DNA from 3 places in the Streptomyces sp. NPDC051776 genome. Region 3 is predicted to be linked to each of the others. Evidence: predicted binding sites of a transcription regulator. Region 3 holds the regulator's gene; each other region holds the start of a gene.
The links. Region 3 encodes HrcA, which represses chaperone genes, less so after heat shock. Its sites were predicted from a motif close to TTNGCACTCNGNNNNNCNGAGTGCNAA; they were not measured.
Positions count from the first base shown of each region.

Region 1: the regulator HrcA is predicted to act here: its motif matches at 1,950-1,976, upstream of AB0M26_RS00905 (FmdB family zinc ribbon protein).
Region 2: the regulator HrcA is predicted to act here: its motif matches at 1,562-1,588, upstream of groL (chaperonin GroEL).

Region 1 covers NZ_JBFAYQ010000001.1:202,921-208,385, forward strand. The annotation lists gene AB0M26_RS00900 (S-methyl-5'-thioadenosine phosphorylase) at 587-1,435, opposite strand; gene AB0M26_RS00905 (FmdB family zinc ribbon protein) at 1,545-1,940, opposite strand; partial or broken gene AB0M26_RS00910 (MFS transporter) at 2,187-3,506, opposite strand; gene AB0M26_RS00915 (potassium/proton antiporter) at 3,923-5,422, opposite strand.
Region 2 covers NZ_JBFAYQ010000025.1:98,332-103,796, forward strand. The annotation lists gene groL (chaperonin GroEL) at 1-1,376, opposite strand, end outside; gene AB0M26_RS20140 (cold-shock protein) at 1,854-2,057, opposite strand; gene AB0M26_RS20145 (MoaD/ThiS family protein) at 2,534-2,812, opposite strand; gene thrC (threonine synthase) at 2,925-4,211, opposite strand; SAM riboswitch class I at 4,229-4,372, opposite strand; gene AB0M26_RS20155 (glucosyl-3-phosphoglycerate synthase) at 4,630-5,465, shown strand, end outside.
Region 3 covers NZ_JBFAYQ010000037.1:25,216-30,680, reverse strand. The annotation lists gene dnaJ (molecular chaperone DnaJ) at 134-1,270, opposite strand; gene hrcA (heat-inducible transcriptional repressor HrcA) at 1,271-2,287, opposite strand; gene AB0M26_RS24275 (MBL fold metallo-hydrolase) at 2,487-3,224, shown strand; gene AB0M26_RS24270 (DUF3097 domain-containing protein) at 3,259-4,080, shown strand; gene AB0M26_RS24265 (MFS transporter) at 4,067-5,465, opposite strand, start outside.

The DNA of each region.
Region 1 (5,465 bases), on a different contig from region 3:
CGCCGGAATGGGCCGCGGCGGCCACCAGCGCAGCCACGGTGGCGAGCAGGATGGCCAGGGTGCGACGACGCCTCCGCACGGCTCTGACCAGGCGATACCGTCGGCCGCCCGAGCGCACGGGCGCGAAGTGAGGAACCGAGCGAGGCGGGGGAGCGGGAAGCGCGCCACCGGTGTGACGGACGTTGCGGGACATGGGCAGGACACCACCTGTCGTGGAGAGCGGGGTCGCCGAAGCGCTGGGGAGAGCTGTTTCGCTCTCGTTCCGCCCTCACACTGCCCGTGTTCGCGCCGCCCCGCTGAGCCCTGTGGACAGCCCCACAGCTGTGGAAAACTTCGTCACCCTCACGTGACTGCCCGGGCACGCTCAGCCCCCGGAGGCCCGTCCCCGGAGGTGCGTCCGCGGAGGTGCGTCCGCGGAGGCCCGGCGACGAAACGCAGGTCCGCGACTTCCGCCCCCGGAGGCCCGTCCCCGGAGGTGCGTCCGCGGAGGTTCCGGAGCGCCACGAAGCGTCACGGAACCACCACTGAACACAGCCCACGCCAGCGCCTCCGGGCATCGCCTTCAGGCACCCCTCCCTCCCCAGCGCTACGGAAGCTCCAGCCCTGTGTCCATGCCATTCAGCGCCGTCGAGCAGAGACAGGAGCGGCCATCCGGCTCGGGCAGCGCCTTCACCGCGTCGAAGACGACGGACCGGAGCCGGGCCACGTTCTCCCCGAACACCCGCATGACCTCGGCCATCGAGACGCCCTCGCCCGTCTCCGCGCCCGCGTCGAGATCCGTCACCAAAGTCATCGTCGAGTAGCACAGCTCCAGCTCGCGCGCCAGGATCGCCTCCGGGTGCCCGGTCATGCCGACGACCGACCAGCCCTGCGCCGCGTGCCAGCGCGACTCCGCACGGGTCGAGAAGCGCGGCCCCTCCACCACCACGAGCGTCCCGCCGTCCACCGGCTCCCAGCCGTGGCCCTGCGCCGCGGCCAGCGCGGCCTCACGCCCCACTGGGCAGTACGGGTCGGCGAAGGCCACATGCACGACGTTCGGCACGCGTCCGTCCGGCAGCGCCTCGCCGTCGTAGAAGGTCTGCGTGCGCCCCTTCGTACGGTCCACGAGCTGGTCCGGTACGAGCAGCGTGCCCGGCCCGAACTCCGGCCGCAGACCACCCACCGCGCATGGCCCCAGCACCTGCCGGACGCCGAGCGAGCGCAGCGCCCACAGGTTGGCCCGGTAGTTGATGCGGTGCGGGGGGAGGTGGTGCTTGCGGCCGTGCCGGGGGAGGAACGCGACCCGGCGGCCGGAGATCTCGCCCAGGAACAGCGAGTCGCTCGGCGCACCGTAGGGGGTGTCGACCGTGACCTCGGTCACGTCGTCGAGGAAGGAGTAGAACCCCGACCCGCCGATGACGCCGATTTCCGCCTGGGAACTGCTCGTTTCGACCATGTGCCCCACCCTATGGGGGCCGGTGGTACGCCGGACCCCGCTCCCCCGGACTCGGAGGAAGGGGGGTCGGGTACGAATCAGCGACGGCGACCGGCCGGGCCGTTGTGCCTCAGGCCGCGCTGCCCGACCTCGCCGACGTCGACGAGGACGAAGACGAGGACGAAGACGACGACGAAGACGACGACGAAGACGACGACGAAGAAGACGAGGAGGGCGAAGCCGAGGACGAGGAACCGTCCGACGAGGAGGACGAGCCGCTGTTGCCCTTCGACTCGGTGGACGACCCGGACGAGGTCTTCGCCCCGTTACCGGCCGAATCGGACGACGAGCCGCGGCTGTCCGTCCGGTAGAAGCCGGAGCCCTTGAAGACGACACCGACCGCGGAGAACACCTTGCGCAGTCGCCCATTGCAGTTGGGGCACTCGGTGAGGGAATCGTCGGTGAACTTCTGCACCGCCTCGAGGCCCTCGCCGCACTCGGTGCACTGGTACTGATAGGTCGGCACTTGCTCCTCCTGGCACTCTCACTCGATGAGTGCTAACGACGCAATATAGTGCAGCATTCCGTCGGATCAGTCCACTGCAACCGGCACACGGTGATCGACCCCACGTGCCGAACCCGCTCCGGTCGTGCTCGCGCCCGGCGCACCCGAGCCCGCATCACCCGGGCCCGTACCGCGCAGGCCCGCATCACCCGTGCCCGTACGGCCCAAGCCCGCATCACCCTCACCCGGCGTCACCGGTGTCGCTCCCGCCGCGACCCGGCCCGGCCGACGGGGCGCGATACGCCCGCGCAGTGCGACCACGGTCGCCAGCGCCAGCGCCGTTCCGGTCAGTGGCACGGTGAACGCGGCGCTCGCACCGAAGCCGTCGGCGAGCCTCCCGGCAGCCGTCACCGCCGCGGCCTGCCCGAGGGCGACCGCTCCGGTCAGCCACGTGAACGCCTCGGTGCGGGACTCCGCCGGCACCAGCGACTCCACCAGCGTGTATCCCGTGATCAGAGCCGGAGCGATGCACAGCCCGGCCAGCAGCCCCAGCCCGCCCAGCGGCAGCGGTGCATGTACCGCCCAGAGGGCGGAGCACGCCAGCGCCAGCGCCGCGTACGAGACCAGCAGCCGTCGCTGCGGCGAGGTGCGCCAGGCGACGGCGCCGCAGGCCACGCCCGCGAGCATGTTGCCCGCGGCGAAGATCCCGTACAGCACGCCGTTGATGCCCGGGTGACCGGCCTCCTCGGCGAAGGCGGTCAGCGCGACCTGCATGCCGCCGAAGACCGAGCCGATGCCGAGGAACGCCACGGCCAGCACGCGTACGCCCGGTACGGCGAGGGCCGAGCCGCGCGCCTCGCTCCCGCCGGGTCCGGCCGCCCGCCGGTCGGCGGGCGGTGCCGTGCGGCGCTGGGCCGCGAAGAGAAGACCGCCCGCCAGCGTGAGCGCGGCCTCCGCGATCAGGCCCGCGGCCGGGTGCGCGCCGGTGGACAGCGCTGTCGCGAGCACCGGGCCGATCACGAACGTCAACTCGTCCGTGACGGACTCGAAGGCGGCCGCGGTCGTCAGGAGTGGGTTCCGTCCCCAACTCGTGCCGGGGCCGCTGGCGGAGCCGTCCCCAATGGCGCCCACGAGCAGTCCGGCGCCCCCGAGCGTGGACGCCCAGCGCGCCCGAACCATGGGGCCGATCTGCGGAACGGAGGCGCCGGTCGGCACGGCGGCGACGAAGAGCGCCCACAGGGGAGCGTGCGCCAGCGCGAGCGCCGTCAGCAGCGCCCCCGACGCCGCGTGGATCAGAACGCCGGGCACCAGGACCGCACTCTGCCCGTAGCGGTCGGCGAGTTTGCCGCCCTGCGGGGCGAACAGGGCCATGGAGACACCGGTGACGGCAGCGACCGCTCCCGCGACGCCGTACGAGCTCGTGGTGTGGCGGAGCAGCAGCACGATGCTGATCGTGAGCATCGCGAAGGGCTGCCGGGCAGCGAAGCCGGGCAGCAGGAATGTCCATGCGCCGGGTGTGCGCAGCAACTGCCCGTAGCCGGGACGCCTGACGGAACGTGCGGTGGTGGTGGAGACCGCGGATGCCACGGCCGTGCCTTTCTGCCGCCTGGTAGCGCGCCCGTGCCGGGATCACGGAGTGCGCCGAGAGCTGTCCTCTCGCGCGGGACCGGGGTAGATACCGGGTCCGCGCCGAGAAGGAGGCAGAAGGACCGCGGCCGCCGAGCGGTCGCGCCAGCTCTGCATCAGGCAGAGTGGATCGTTATGTGCCTCTTCATAGTACAGGGAGATGCGGCCCATTCCCTGTGATGTGTACGACCGGGGCGGCCTTCCCCCTGTGATTTGGTCGAACCTGGACGGTCAACGCCCCGAGGCCGAACAAGAGAGGCCGAACAAGAGAGGCCGAACAAGAGTGGACAAAAGTCGACGAGAGTCCTGGGTCGAGGCCCTGGACGGTGCCCGCCCCGGAGCCGGGCAAAGCGGAAAAGCGCGGACGAGAGCCTCGGCTATCGCCCGCCGCCGTTGCCCATGCTCAGCCAGCCCGCCAGCTTGCCGCCCGTCGACACCGCCCGCAACCGCTTCTCCGCCGCGTCCCGCACACGGTCCGTGGCCACGACGAGCAGTTCGTCCCCCCGCCGCAGCACGGTCGTCGGCGACGGCACGAAGCTCTCTCCGTCCCGTACCACCAGGGTGACCGCGGATCCCGCCGGCAGCCGCAGTTCGCCCACCTCCACACCGTGCATCCGCGACTCCCCCGGGACGGAGACGGACAGCAGGTGTCCGCTCAGCCTCTCCAGCGGCGCCGACTCGATCCCCAGGTCCGAGGTTGTGTCCACCTCGCCGAGCGGCAGATGGCCGGCGACCCAGGGCAGGGTCGGCCCCTGCACCAACGTGTAGACGATCACCAGCACGAAGACGATGTTGAAGATGTCCTTGCTGGCGTCGACCCCGTACACCATCGGGATCGTGGCGAGCACGATCGGCACCGCCCCACGCAGGCCCGCCCAGGACAGCAGCGTGCGCTCCGCCCAGGACGTACGGAAGGGGATCGTGCTCACGAGCACCGAGACGGGGCGCGCTACGAGCGTGAGCCCCAGCCCGACGAGGAGTGCCGGCACGATGTAGTCGCCCAGCTCGTGCGGGGTGACGAGCAGTCCGAGCAGCACGAACATGCCGATCTGGGCGATCCAGCCGATGCCTTCGGCGAAGCCGCGGGTGGCGGGCCAGTGCGGCAGTTTGGCGTTGCCCAGGATGAGGGCCGCGACGTAGACCGCGAGGAAGCCACTGCCGTGGGCGAGCGCGCCGGCGGCGTACGCGGTGACGGCGATGGCCATCACGGCGATCGGATAGAGGCCGGATGCGGGCAGCGCCACATGCCGGAGTCCGTACGCCCCGAGCCAGCCCACCCCCAGACCGATCACCCCTCCGATCGCCAGCTCCAGGAGGGCCTTGCCCAGCAGCAGATACCACGCGTCGACGGGGCCGACGCTGGAGAAGGCCACGACCAGGATCACCACCGGGGCGTCGTTGAAGCCCGATTCGGCCTCGAGCACACCCGACAGCCGCGGCGGCAGCGGCACCCTCCGCAGCACCGAGAAAACCGCCGCCGCATCCGTCGAGGAGACCACCGCACCGATGATCAGGGCCTGCCGCCACTCGAGCCCCACCAGATAGCGGCCCGCTGCCGCGGTGATCCCCACGCTCACCGCGACTCCGACCGTCGACAACATCGCCGCGAGGGGCAGAGCGGGCCTTATGTCACGCCACTTGGTCGACAGACCGCCCTCGGCCAGAATCACGACGAGTGCGGAGTAACCGAGCAATTGGGTCAGCTGGGCGTCGTCGAACTCGACCCCGATGCCGTCGACGCCGATCGCGACACCGATCCCCAGATAGATGAGCAGGCTCGGGAGCCCGCTGCGCGAGGAGATCCTGACCGCCGCCACCGCGAAGAGCAGAAGGATCGAGCAGACCAGCAGGAGTTCGTTGAGGTGGTGGACAGTCAGGGGCCAGACCCTTTCTCACGTTATCGACCGAAACGTTCCCGCT
Region 2 (5,465 bases), on a different contig from region 3:
CCCTCGAGACCACCATTGACGGCGATCTGCTTGAGCGGGGCCTCCAGGGCCAGCTTGACGGCGTTGGCACCGGTGGCCTCGTCGCCCTCGAGTTCGAGCTTCTCGAAGACCGAGGAAGCCTGGAGCAGGGCCACGCCACCACCGGCGACGATGCCCTCCTCGACGGCGGCCTTGGCGTTGCGCACCGCGTCCTCGATGCGGTGCTTGCGCTCCTTGAGCTCGACCTCGGTCGCGGCACCGGCCTTGATGACGGCCACGCCGCCGGCCAGCTTCGCGAGGCGCTCCTGGAGCTTCTCGCGGTCGTAGTCCGAGTCCGAGTTGTCGATCTCGGCGCGGATCTGGTTGACCCGGCCCTGGACCTGCTCGCTGTCACCGGCACCGTCGACGATGGTCGTCTCGTCCTTGGTGATGACGACCTTGCGGGCACGGCCCAGAAGGTCGAGACCGGCGTTCTCCAGCTTGAGGCCGACCTCCTCGGAGATGACGGTGCCACCGGTGAGGATGGCGATGTCGCCGAGCATGGCCTTGCGGCGGTCACCGAAGCCCGGGGCCTTCACGGCAACGGACTTGAAGGTGCCGCGGATCTTGTTGACGACCAGGGTGGACAGCGCCTCGCCCTCGACGTCCTCCGCGATGATCAGCAGCGGCTTGCCGGACTGCATGACCTTCTCCAGCAGCGGAAGGAGGTCCTTCACCGCGGAGATCTTGGAGTTGACGATCAGGATGTACGGGTCATCCAGGGCCGCCTCCATACGCTCCATGTCGGTCGCGAAGTAGGCGGAGATGTAGCCCTTGTCGAAGCGCATGCCCTCGGTGAGCTCGAGCTCGAGTCCGAAGGTCTGCGACTCCTCGACGGTGATGACGCCTTCCTTGCCGACCTTGTCCATGGCCTCGGCGATGAGCTCACCGATCTGGGTGTCGGCGGCGGAGATGGAGGCCGTGGAGGCGATCTGCTCCTTGGTCTCCACGTCCTTGGCCTGCTCGAGCAGGGCGGCCGAGACGGACTCGACAGCCTTCTCGATGCCGCGCTTCAGAGCCATCGGGTTGGCGCCGGCGGCGACGTTGCGAAGGCCCTCCTTGACGAGAGCCTGGGCGAGAACGGTCGCGGTCGTCGTGCCGTCACCGGCGACGTCGTCCGTCTTCTTCGCGACCTCCTTGACCAGCTCGGCGCCGATCTTCTCGTAGGGGTCCTCGAGCTCGATCTCCTTGGCGATGGAAACACCATCGTTGGTGATCGTGGGAGCGCCCCACTTCTTCTCGAGGACGACGTTCCGGCCCTTGGGGCCGAGGGTCACCCTGACGGCGTCGGCGAGCTGGTTCATCCCGCGCTCGAGGCCGCGCCGCGCCTCCTCGTCGAACGCGATGATCTTGGCCATGTGAAGTGTCCTCCACGGACTGGGGTTCCCCCCGCCGAAGCCGGGGGACGGTGGATTGCTCCGGACCGCGTGGCGCCCGCGACGGACGGCCTGCCTGCCCGGCGGTCCCTTGCCCCGCCCGGCCTGTCGGCCTCACCGACCCGGTCCTTCTGTCACTCTCAACCTGAGAGTGCTAACGCCAATGATTAGCACTCGGGGCCATCGAGTGCAAGCGCCCCAAAGGCTCCCGCGGCCCTCGCAACCGGCCCGCGACGGGCCCGCGACCGGCCCGAGACCGGCCCACGGCGGGCACGGCGGGCACGGCACAGACCCGCGTCGATGCACCGCCGTCCGCGAACACCCCGCCCCGCCCGGCCCGTCACGGCACCGACGGCACCCGCCCAAAAGCGAAGGCCCCACCCAAAGACGAAGGGCCCGCCCCCGGACGGGGCGAGCCCTTCGCTCGTACGCCAGTGGTCAGTCGGCGCGTCCTTGGTATCAGCCCGCTACACGGACCATGTCCGCCTGCGGCCCCTTCTGGCCCTGCGAGATCTCGAACTCGACCCGCTGACCTTCTTCGAGGGTGCGGTAGCCGTCCATCTGAATCGCGCTGTAGTGCACGAAGACGTCGGCACCACCGTCGACCGCGATGAAGCCGTACCCCTTCTCCGCGTTGAACCACTTGACGGTGCCCTGAGCCATCCCTAACTCCCCTATTACTGGCCCTTGCGCAGGACCGCACTCCGCGGACCCGGGTCAGACTTCACCCAGACCTCACACGGCGCCCCCAGCCGTCGGCAGGGGTGCCCCAGGTGTGTGCCGGAACGCGTCGACCGCGGCTGAATGTATCTGCACGAATGCCGTCTGCAACAGGTCAATCAGACGAGAATTCTGGGCACGCTCGAACGGCAATTCCCGTTGAATTACCGTTAATTCGGGGCAACTCGGGCCGGGCATTGCTCACCAATCCGGCAAATCGTGCACACACTTGGGGCACAACTTGTCGGTACTCATATGCGTTCGGCAAAGACGCCTAGGGGGGATGCGCCCAACCCTACCGCGCTCAATGGCGCGGAATTTCCCCCTCCGCTTCTCTCACGGAGGGGGCGAGACCGATTACGAAAGGTTGTTGAAATTCACCGTCGACGCACGTTGTGGGGCTGTTGGTGGACGGTCTGTCAGCAGCCGCCCGCGACCGCCGGAATGATCGAGACGCCGACGCCGTCGGGGGTCGGCGTCTGCAGCCCGTCCTCGAACCGCACGTCGTCGTCGTTGACGTAGACGTTCACGAAACGGCGCAGCTTGCCGGTGTCGTCCAGGACGCGCGCGGCGATGCCCGGGTGGTTCTTCTCCAGCGACTCGATGACCTCGGCGAGAGTCGCGCCTTCGGCCCTCACCTCGGCTTGGCCGCCGGTGTACGTGCGCAGGATGGTCGGGATGCGGACGTTGACGCTCATGCGGTTCACCTTCGGTGGGAGGGGTGGAGGAAGCGGGTGGTGGAGTGATTCAACACGTGCGGAGCGGAAGGGCGTCGGCCCGCGCCGCTCCCGCGGCGCGCCGCGCGCACCCTCAGCCCGCCAGCCCCGCGGCGCGGAACGCGTCCAGGCTCGGCCGGATGGTCGCCGTGGGACCCGCGGTCGGAGCGACGGCGTCCAGGGTCTTCAGCCCGTCGCCGGTGTTGAGCACGACCGTCTCACCGGCCGGGTCGAGCTGCCCGGTCTCGACCAGCTTGCGCAGCACGCCGACGGTCACGCCGCCCGCGGTCTCCGCGAAGATGCCCTCGGTCCGGGCCAGCAGCTTGATGGCATCGACGACCTGCTCATCGGTGACGTCCTCGACCGCACCGCCCGTACGGCGGCAGATGTCGAGCACGTACGGTCCGTCGGCCGGGTTGCCGATGGCGAGCGACTTGGCGATGGTGTCCGGCTTGACGGGCCGTACGACGTCGTGGCCGTCCTTGAACGCCCGCGACACCGGGGAGCAGCCCTCCGCCTGGGCACCGAAGATCTTGTACGGCTTGTCCTCGACGAGCCCGAGCTCGATCAGCTCCTTCAGCCCCTTGTCGATCTTCGTGAGCTGGGAGCCCGAGGCGATCGGGATCACGATGTTGTCCGGGATGCGCCAGCCGAGTTGCTCCGCGATCTCGTACGCCAGGGTCTTCGACCCCTCGCCGTAGTACGGGCGCAGATTGACGTTGACGAAGCCCCAGCCCTCGCCGGCAGGGTCGCCGATCAGCTCGCTGCAGAATCGGTTCACGTCGTCGTACGTGCCCTCGATGCCGACCAGTTCACCGCCGTAGACCGCGGCCATGACGACCTTGCCCGCCTCCAGGTCGTGCGGGATGAACACACAGGAGCGGAAGCCGGCGCGGGCGGCCGCGGCGCCGACCGCGCCCGCGAGGTTGCCCGTGGAGGAGCAGGACAAGGTGGTGAAGCCGAAGGCCCGCGCGGCCTCGACGGCGATGGCGACGACGCGGTCCTTGAACGAGTGGGTCGGGTTCCCGGAGTCGTCCTTGACGTGCAGGCCACCGCTGACGCCCAGCTCACGGGCGAGGTTGTCGGCCTGCACGAGCTTGGTGAGACCGGGGTTCAGGTTCGGCTTGCCCGCCACGTCCTCGGGGACGGGCAGCAGTGGGGCGTACCGCCAGAGGTTGCCGGGCCCGGCCTCGATGCGCTTCCGCAGGCCCTCGGGGTCACCGCTCGGCAGGTCGTACGCCACCTCGAGCGGCCCGAAACACGCCTGGCACGCGAAGATCGGGCCGAGCGGGAAGCGTTCGCCGCACTCACGGCAGGACAACGCGGCGGCGGGTCCGAGCGAGACGGAGTCGGTGCTGCTTGCAACGGTTTGCACAGCCATGGAGGCGAGGCCCTTTCTCCTCATCTTCCCCGTGGCGGACTTCGCCACGAGACGGAATTGGCACCTTCCCGAGCCGGGAGCCTCGCCGCGGGATGCACGAGACCGACTGGAGGGTTGCCGGGGCTTCAACGGGCCGTTCCCTCTGCCCCTCTGGATGAGCGGTGTGGCTCCGGGCGGCAGCCCGGGCATTTGTCTGCGCCCACCCCGACATGAAGTGGACACGTGCGTTGTTCAAGACTGTAACGGACGGGGCGGACGGTTGAGATAGTCGTCCGAACCGCGAGACGGATCACGGATCCGGCCGGACACGGATCACGGATCCGACCGATCCGCGATCGATCACGCCCGGCCCGGGTCCGGGCTGGAGCATCGCACACGGGCCCGTACGGGTCCCAGGCACCCAGGGAGAGACGCAGACGTGCTGGAAGAGGTGGAGCACTGGCTGGAGCACCGCTCCTGGTCGGCCGCCGACCGTCCGCTGAGCCGGCTCCTGGCCGCCAAGCGGAACGCGGGGGCGGCGGGGACGGTCAGCGTCGTGCTCCCGGCCCTCGACGAGGAGGCCACGGTCGGTCCGATCGTCGAGACGATACGGCGCGAGCTGATGAGCGAGGCCGTACCGCTGGTCGACGAGCTGGTGGTCATCGACTCCGGCTCCACCGACCGTACGGCCGAGGTGGCCGCGGCGGCCGGGGCCTGCGTCGTGCACCGCGACACGATCCTGCCGCGGCTCCCCGCGGAACCCGGCAAGGGCGAGGTGCTGTGGCGCTCGCTGCTGGTCACGAGCGGCGAAATCGTCTGCTTCGTGGATGCGGACCTGCGCGCCTTCTCGGCGAGCTTCGTCTCCGGGATCGTCGGACCTCTGCTGACCGAACCGGACGTCCAGCTGGTCAAGGCGATGTACGACCGCCCGCTGAGCGAGGGCGGCGCGCTTGAGTCCGGGGGCAACGGAGCGGCGGCCGGGGGCGGCGCACGTGAGTCAGGGGGCAACGGAGCGGAGCAGGGCCGCCGGCTCGGTCCCGCCGAGCAGGGCGGCCGCGTCACCGAGCTGGTGGCCCGCCCCCTGCTCAACCTCCACTGGCCGCGGCTTGCGGGCTTCGTGCAACCGCTCGGCGGCGAGTACGCGGTGCGGCGGTCGTTGCTGGAGCAGCTCCCGTTTCCCGTCGGCTACGGCGTAGAACTGGCGATGCTGATCGACGCACTCGACCTGGCCGGGCTCGACGCGCTGGCCCAGGTCGACGTCGGCGTACGGCTGCA
Region 3 (5,465 bases):
CACCGTGCTGCGGTTCGCCGATTCTCACGTGGCCGCGAGTCGGCGGGTTCGGTGTGCCCATCCTCCCTCGGGACTTCGTCCGGGGCCCGGACGAATTCGACGCCTGCCACCGGTTGGCCTCGGCCAAGACCGGTCAGCGGCCGTTGAAGGCGTCCTTCAGGCGGGAGAACAGCCCCTGCTGCCCCGGCTGGAAGTGCCCCGAGGGCCGCTCCTCACCGCGCAGCTTCGCGAGCTGCCGCAGCAGATCCTCCTGCTGCGGATCGAGCTTCGTGGGTGTCTGGACCTCGACGTGGACCACCAGATCGCCGCGCCCGCCGCCCCGCAGGTGCGTGACGCCGCGCTGGTGGAGCGGGATCGACTGCCCCGACTGCGTGCCGGGCCGGATGTCGACCTCCTCCAGCCCGTCGAGCGTCTCCAGCGGCACCTTCGTGCCGAGCGCGGCCGCCGTCATCGGGATGGTGACAGTGCAGTGCAGGTCGTCCCCGCGCCGCTGGAACACCGGGTGCGGCATCTCGTGGATCTCGACGTACAGGTCGCCCGCGGGGCCGCCGCCCGGGCCGACCTCGCCCTCGCCGGCGAGCTGGATGCGGGTGCCGTTGTCCACGCCCGCCGGGATCTTGACGGTGAGGGTGCGCCGCGAGCGGATGCGCCCGTCGCCCGCGCACTCCGGGCAGGGGTTGGGCACGACCGTGCCGAAGCCCTGGCACTGCGGGCACGGCCGCGAGGTCATGACCTGGCCGAGGAAGGACCGCGTCACCTGCGAGACCTCGCCGCGCCCCCGGCACATGTCGCAGGTCTGCGCGGAGGTGCCGGGCGCGGCGCCCTCGCCCGAGCACGTGGTGCACACGACGGCGGTGTCGACCTGGATGTCCTTCGTGGTGCCGAAGGCCGCCTCGTCCAGCTCGATGTCGAGCCGGATCATGGCGTCCTGGCCGCGCCGTGTGCGCGACCTCGGGCCGCGCTGGGACGCGGTGCCGAAGAAGGCGTCCATGATGTCGGAGAAGTTGCCGAATCCCGCGCCGAAGCCGCCCGCGCCGCCGCCCGCGGCTGCGCCGGAGAGCGGGTCCCCGCCGAGGTCGTAGACCTGCTTCTTCTGCGGGTCGGAGAGCACCTCGTAAGCGGCGTTGATCTCCTTGAACCGCTCCTGGGTCTTCGGGTCCGGGTTGACGTCCGGGTGCAGCTCACGGGCGAGGCGACGGAACGCCTTCTTGATCTCGTCCTGCCCTGCGTCGCGGCGCACGCCGAGGACGGCGTAGTAGTCCGTGGCCACTTACGACTCCGCCAGGATCTGTCCGACGTAACGTGCCACTGCGCGTACCGCTCCCATCGTTCCGGGGTAGTCCATGCGGGTCGGTCCGACCACGCCGAGTTTGGCGACTGCCTCGTCGCCCGAACCGTAGCCGACCGCGACGACCGATGTGGAAGTCAGCCCCTCATGGGCGTTCTCATGCCCGATTCGTACGGTCATGCCCGAGTCCTTGGCCTCGCCGAGCAGCTTGAGGAGCACCACCTGCTCCTCCAGAGCCTCCAGCACCGGCCGAATGGTCAGGGGGAAGTCGTGCCCGAAGCGGGTGAGATTGGCCGTGCCGCCGATCACCAGCCGCTCCTCGGTCTCCTCCACCAGGGTCTCCAGCAGCGTCGCCACGACCGTGGAGACCGCGGGATGGTCCTCCGCCTCGAAGGAGTCCGGCAGATCCTGGACGAGCTGGGGCACATCGGCGAAACGCCTGCCTCCGACACGGCTGTTGAGCCGCGCCCGGAGGTCGGCGAGTGAGCTTTCACCGAAGGGCGCGGGCAGGTCGACCATGCGCTGCTCCACGCGGCCGGTGTCCGTGATCAGCACCAGCATCAGCCGGGCGGGGGCAAGCGACAGCAGTTCCACGTGCCGGATGGTCGATCGCGTCAGCGACGGGTACTGCACCACGGCGACCTGCCGCGTGAGCTGTGCCAGCAGCCGGACGGTACGGCCGACCACGTCGTCGAGGTCGACGGCGCCGTCCAGGAAGTTGTGGATGGCGCGGCGCTCGGCCTGGGACAGCGGCTTGACGCCCGCGAGCCTGTCGACGAAGAGGCGGTAGCCCTTGTCCGTCGGGATGCGGCCCGCGCTCGTGTGCGGCTGGGCGATGTAGCCCTCTTCCTCCAGCACCGACATGTCGTTACGGACGGTGGCCGGGGAGACACCGAGGCCGTGCCGCTCCGTGAGCGCCTTGGAGCCCACGGGTTCCTCCGTGCCCACGTAGTCCTGGACGATGGCGCGCAGCACTTCGAGTCTGCGTTCGCTGAGCATGCGCACACCTCCAGCTGTGGTCCCTCGGTCCGGGCTTGGCACTCGCTGTGTCTGAGTGCCAGCTTCCCCCCGGCCAGTGTACGGCGCAGTGGTATGACCAGGGCAAGGGCGGCCCGCTCGCCCGGGGCCCGTCCCGCGCCCGCGGCCTATGTGAACTCGGCAGCGAGCAACGCTACCTGGCTGGGACTAGCGTCGTCGTATGAACCGCACTTGGGAAGAGGCGGGCTGGGAGCAGCTCACACCGGGCGTCGCCCGTCGCCGCCTGCCGCGCTGGGACGCGACGGCCGGCCTTGTCCACGGGCCGGCCGCCGTGCTCATGGTGGATGCGGGTGCGACGCTGCTCGAGGGCGCCCAGTTGCGGCACCAGGCGGAGGAGGTACTGGGGCGCCGGGTGACGCATCTCGCACTCACGCATCCGCACTTCGACCACCTGCTGGGCTCCGCGGCGTTCGCGGGGACGCAGATCTACGGCGCGATCCGGATGGACCTGATGATGGGCGGCACGCGGGCGCGCGAGACGCTGCGCGACGACGCCGTACGGCACGGACTCGACGGCGAGGCCGCGACCGAGGCCGCCGAGTTGCTGCCGCGGCCGAATCACCTGGTCAGCGGGGAGATGACGGTCCCGCTCGGCGACGGGCGGGACGCGGTGCTCGTCAACGTCGGCCCCGGGCACAGCGGACACGACCTGGCCGTACTGGTGCCCGGGCGCGGGGGCGAGGCCAGCGTCGTCTTCTGCGGCGACCTGGTGGAGGAGTCGGGCGAGCCGCAGGCGGGCCCCGACGCGGTCCCCGCCCAGTGGCCCGCCGCGCTGGACCGGCTCTTGGCCCTCGGCGGCGAGGACGCACTGTACGTGCCCGGTCACGGAGCGGTGGTCGATGCGGCCTTCGTACGGGCGCAGCGCGACGAGCTGGCGGCCCGGTTCGGCGTGTCGTAGGCGCGCCGTACCGCGGGTCCGTAAGATCGGCCGGATGCGCAGCAGAAGTTACGGGCCGGACCTCACCCCGCCGTGGAAGAAGCAGAAGCCCGCACCCGAGGTGCCGGTGGAGGCGGACATGGTGGTCGAGGAGGTCGCGACCGGTTTCTGCGGCGCGGTGGTGCGCTGGGAGAAAACGGCCGAGGGCCCGACCGTCACCCTGGAGGACCGCTTCCTCAAGCAGCGCGTCTTTCCCATGGTGCCCCGCGGCTTCCTGCTCGAGGGCCGCGTCGTCACGCTCGTACGGCCCACGGTCGCGGCGCCGCGTCCCCCGACCCGTACGGCGTCGGGCTCGGTCGCGGTCCCGGGCGCGCGGGCGCGGGTGGCGCGCGCCGGGCGGATCTACGTCGAGGGGCGGCACGACGCCGAACTCGTCGAACGGGTCTGGGGCGACGACCTGCGCATCGAAGGGGTGGTCGTCGAGTACCTGGAGGGCGTGGACGACCTTCCGGCCATCGTCGAGAGCTTCTCGCCGGGTCCCGACGCGCGCCTCGGCGTGCTGGTCGACCATCTGGTGCCCGGGTCCAAGGAGTCCCGCATCGCCACGGAGATCACGGGCGACGACGTGCTGGTGGTGGGCCACCCGTACATCGACGTCTGGGAGGCGGTGAAACCCTCCTCGGTGGGCATCCCGGCCTGGCCCTCCGTACCACGCGGCCAGGACTGGAAGACGGGCGTGTGCCGAGCGCTCGGATGGCCGGACAACACCGGCGCCGCGTGGCAGCGCATCCTGGGATCGGTCCGCAGCTACAAGGACCTGGAACCCGTGCTGCTGGGCCGGGTCGAGAAGCTGATCGACTTCGTCACCGCTCCGTAGCGGCGGTTCCGGCGCCGGTCTCCGGCTGCTGTGCGCCGTCGTCCCCGCCCGCGACGCGTGTGCCGGGGTGGAAGCCGGAACAGATGAACGCGATGGCCAGCGCGCCGGCCATGCAGAAGAAGACGACCTGGTTCGCCTCCGCGAAGTCCATGCGGATATCGCTCAGGGCATCGCTGCCGAGGCGGGCCAGCGGGCTGTCGCCGCTCGGCGGACGGTTGTCCGCGTTGCCGGAGATCGCCTCGGCGATGTCCCGCGCGCCCGCGTGGGCCTGCTCCGGCGAGGCGCCCCGGGCTTCCAGGCTCTCCACGACGCGGTCGGTCATGGTGTGGGTCAGCACCGTGCCGAAGACCGCAAGACCGATGCTGGCCGCGTAGTTGCGCACCGTCTGCGTGATGCCCGTGACCTCGCCGTACGAAGTGCCGATCGAACGGTTGACGGCGTCGGTGGAGGCGGGGGCCAGCAGGAAGCCGATCCCGGCACCGGCCAGTGCGGCGTACGGCCACTGGTCGTGCAGGGAGAGATCGGTGAGCTTGTTGGCCCAGAGGGCGAAACCCACGGCGCCGAGTGCGGTGCCGAGCCGGAGGGCGGGCCTGGCGCCCTGCTTGTCGAGGATGCGGCCGCCCCACTGGGAGGCGATGGCGAACCCGGCGAAGAAGTAGAGCAGGAAGAGCGCGGCCTGGTTGGGGGACGAACTCAGCGACACCTGGGCGTAGATCGAGGTGAAGAAAAACACCGGGACGAACGCCATCATCGAGAAGAACAGCACGGCGACATCGGCGGAGAAGGCCCGGTCGGTGAAGACCTGCAGCTTGATGAGCGGATGGCGGGAGCGCAGCTCGTAGCCCACGAACAGCGCGAGGACCACCAGGCCGCCCAGAATGCACAGCCAGGTGATGGCGCTGCTCCACCCCCACGCACTGGCCTGCTGCAGCCCAAGGACGCTCAGCCCCATCCCGATGACCACCAGCGCTGCGCCGGCCCAGTCGATGGACTCGCGGCGCGGCTCGTTCCTGATGCGGGCGGCGAACGTCAGGGCGATGGCGATGATCGCGACCGGGATGTTGACCCAGAAGATCGCGCGCCAGGTCCAGGTGGTCAGCCAGCCGCCGAGCAGCGGGCCGATGGCGGTCAGCGCGCCGGAGATCCCGAAGAACAGCGCGAGCGCCCGGCCGCGCCGCGCCACCGGGAACACGGCGACGACCACGGCGAGCGCGGCCGGGAACATGAGCGCCGCACCGACGCCCTGAGTGGCGCGGAAGGTGACCAGCCACGCCTGCGCCCCGTCCCCGGTGGGAACCGCACCGCACAGCGCCGAGGACACGACGAAGACCAGGGTGCCGATCAGCATGAGCCGTTTGTGACCGAAGACGTCGGACAGCCGGCCA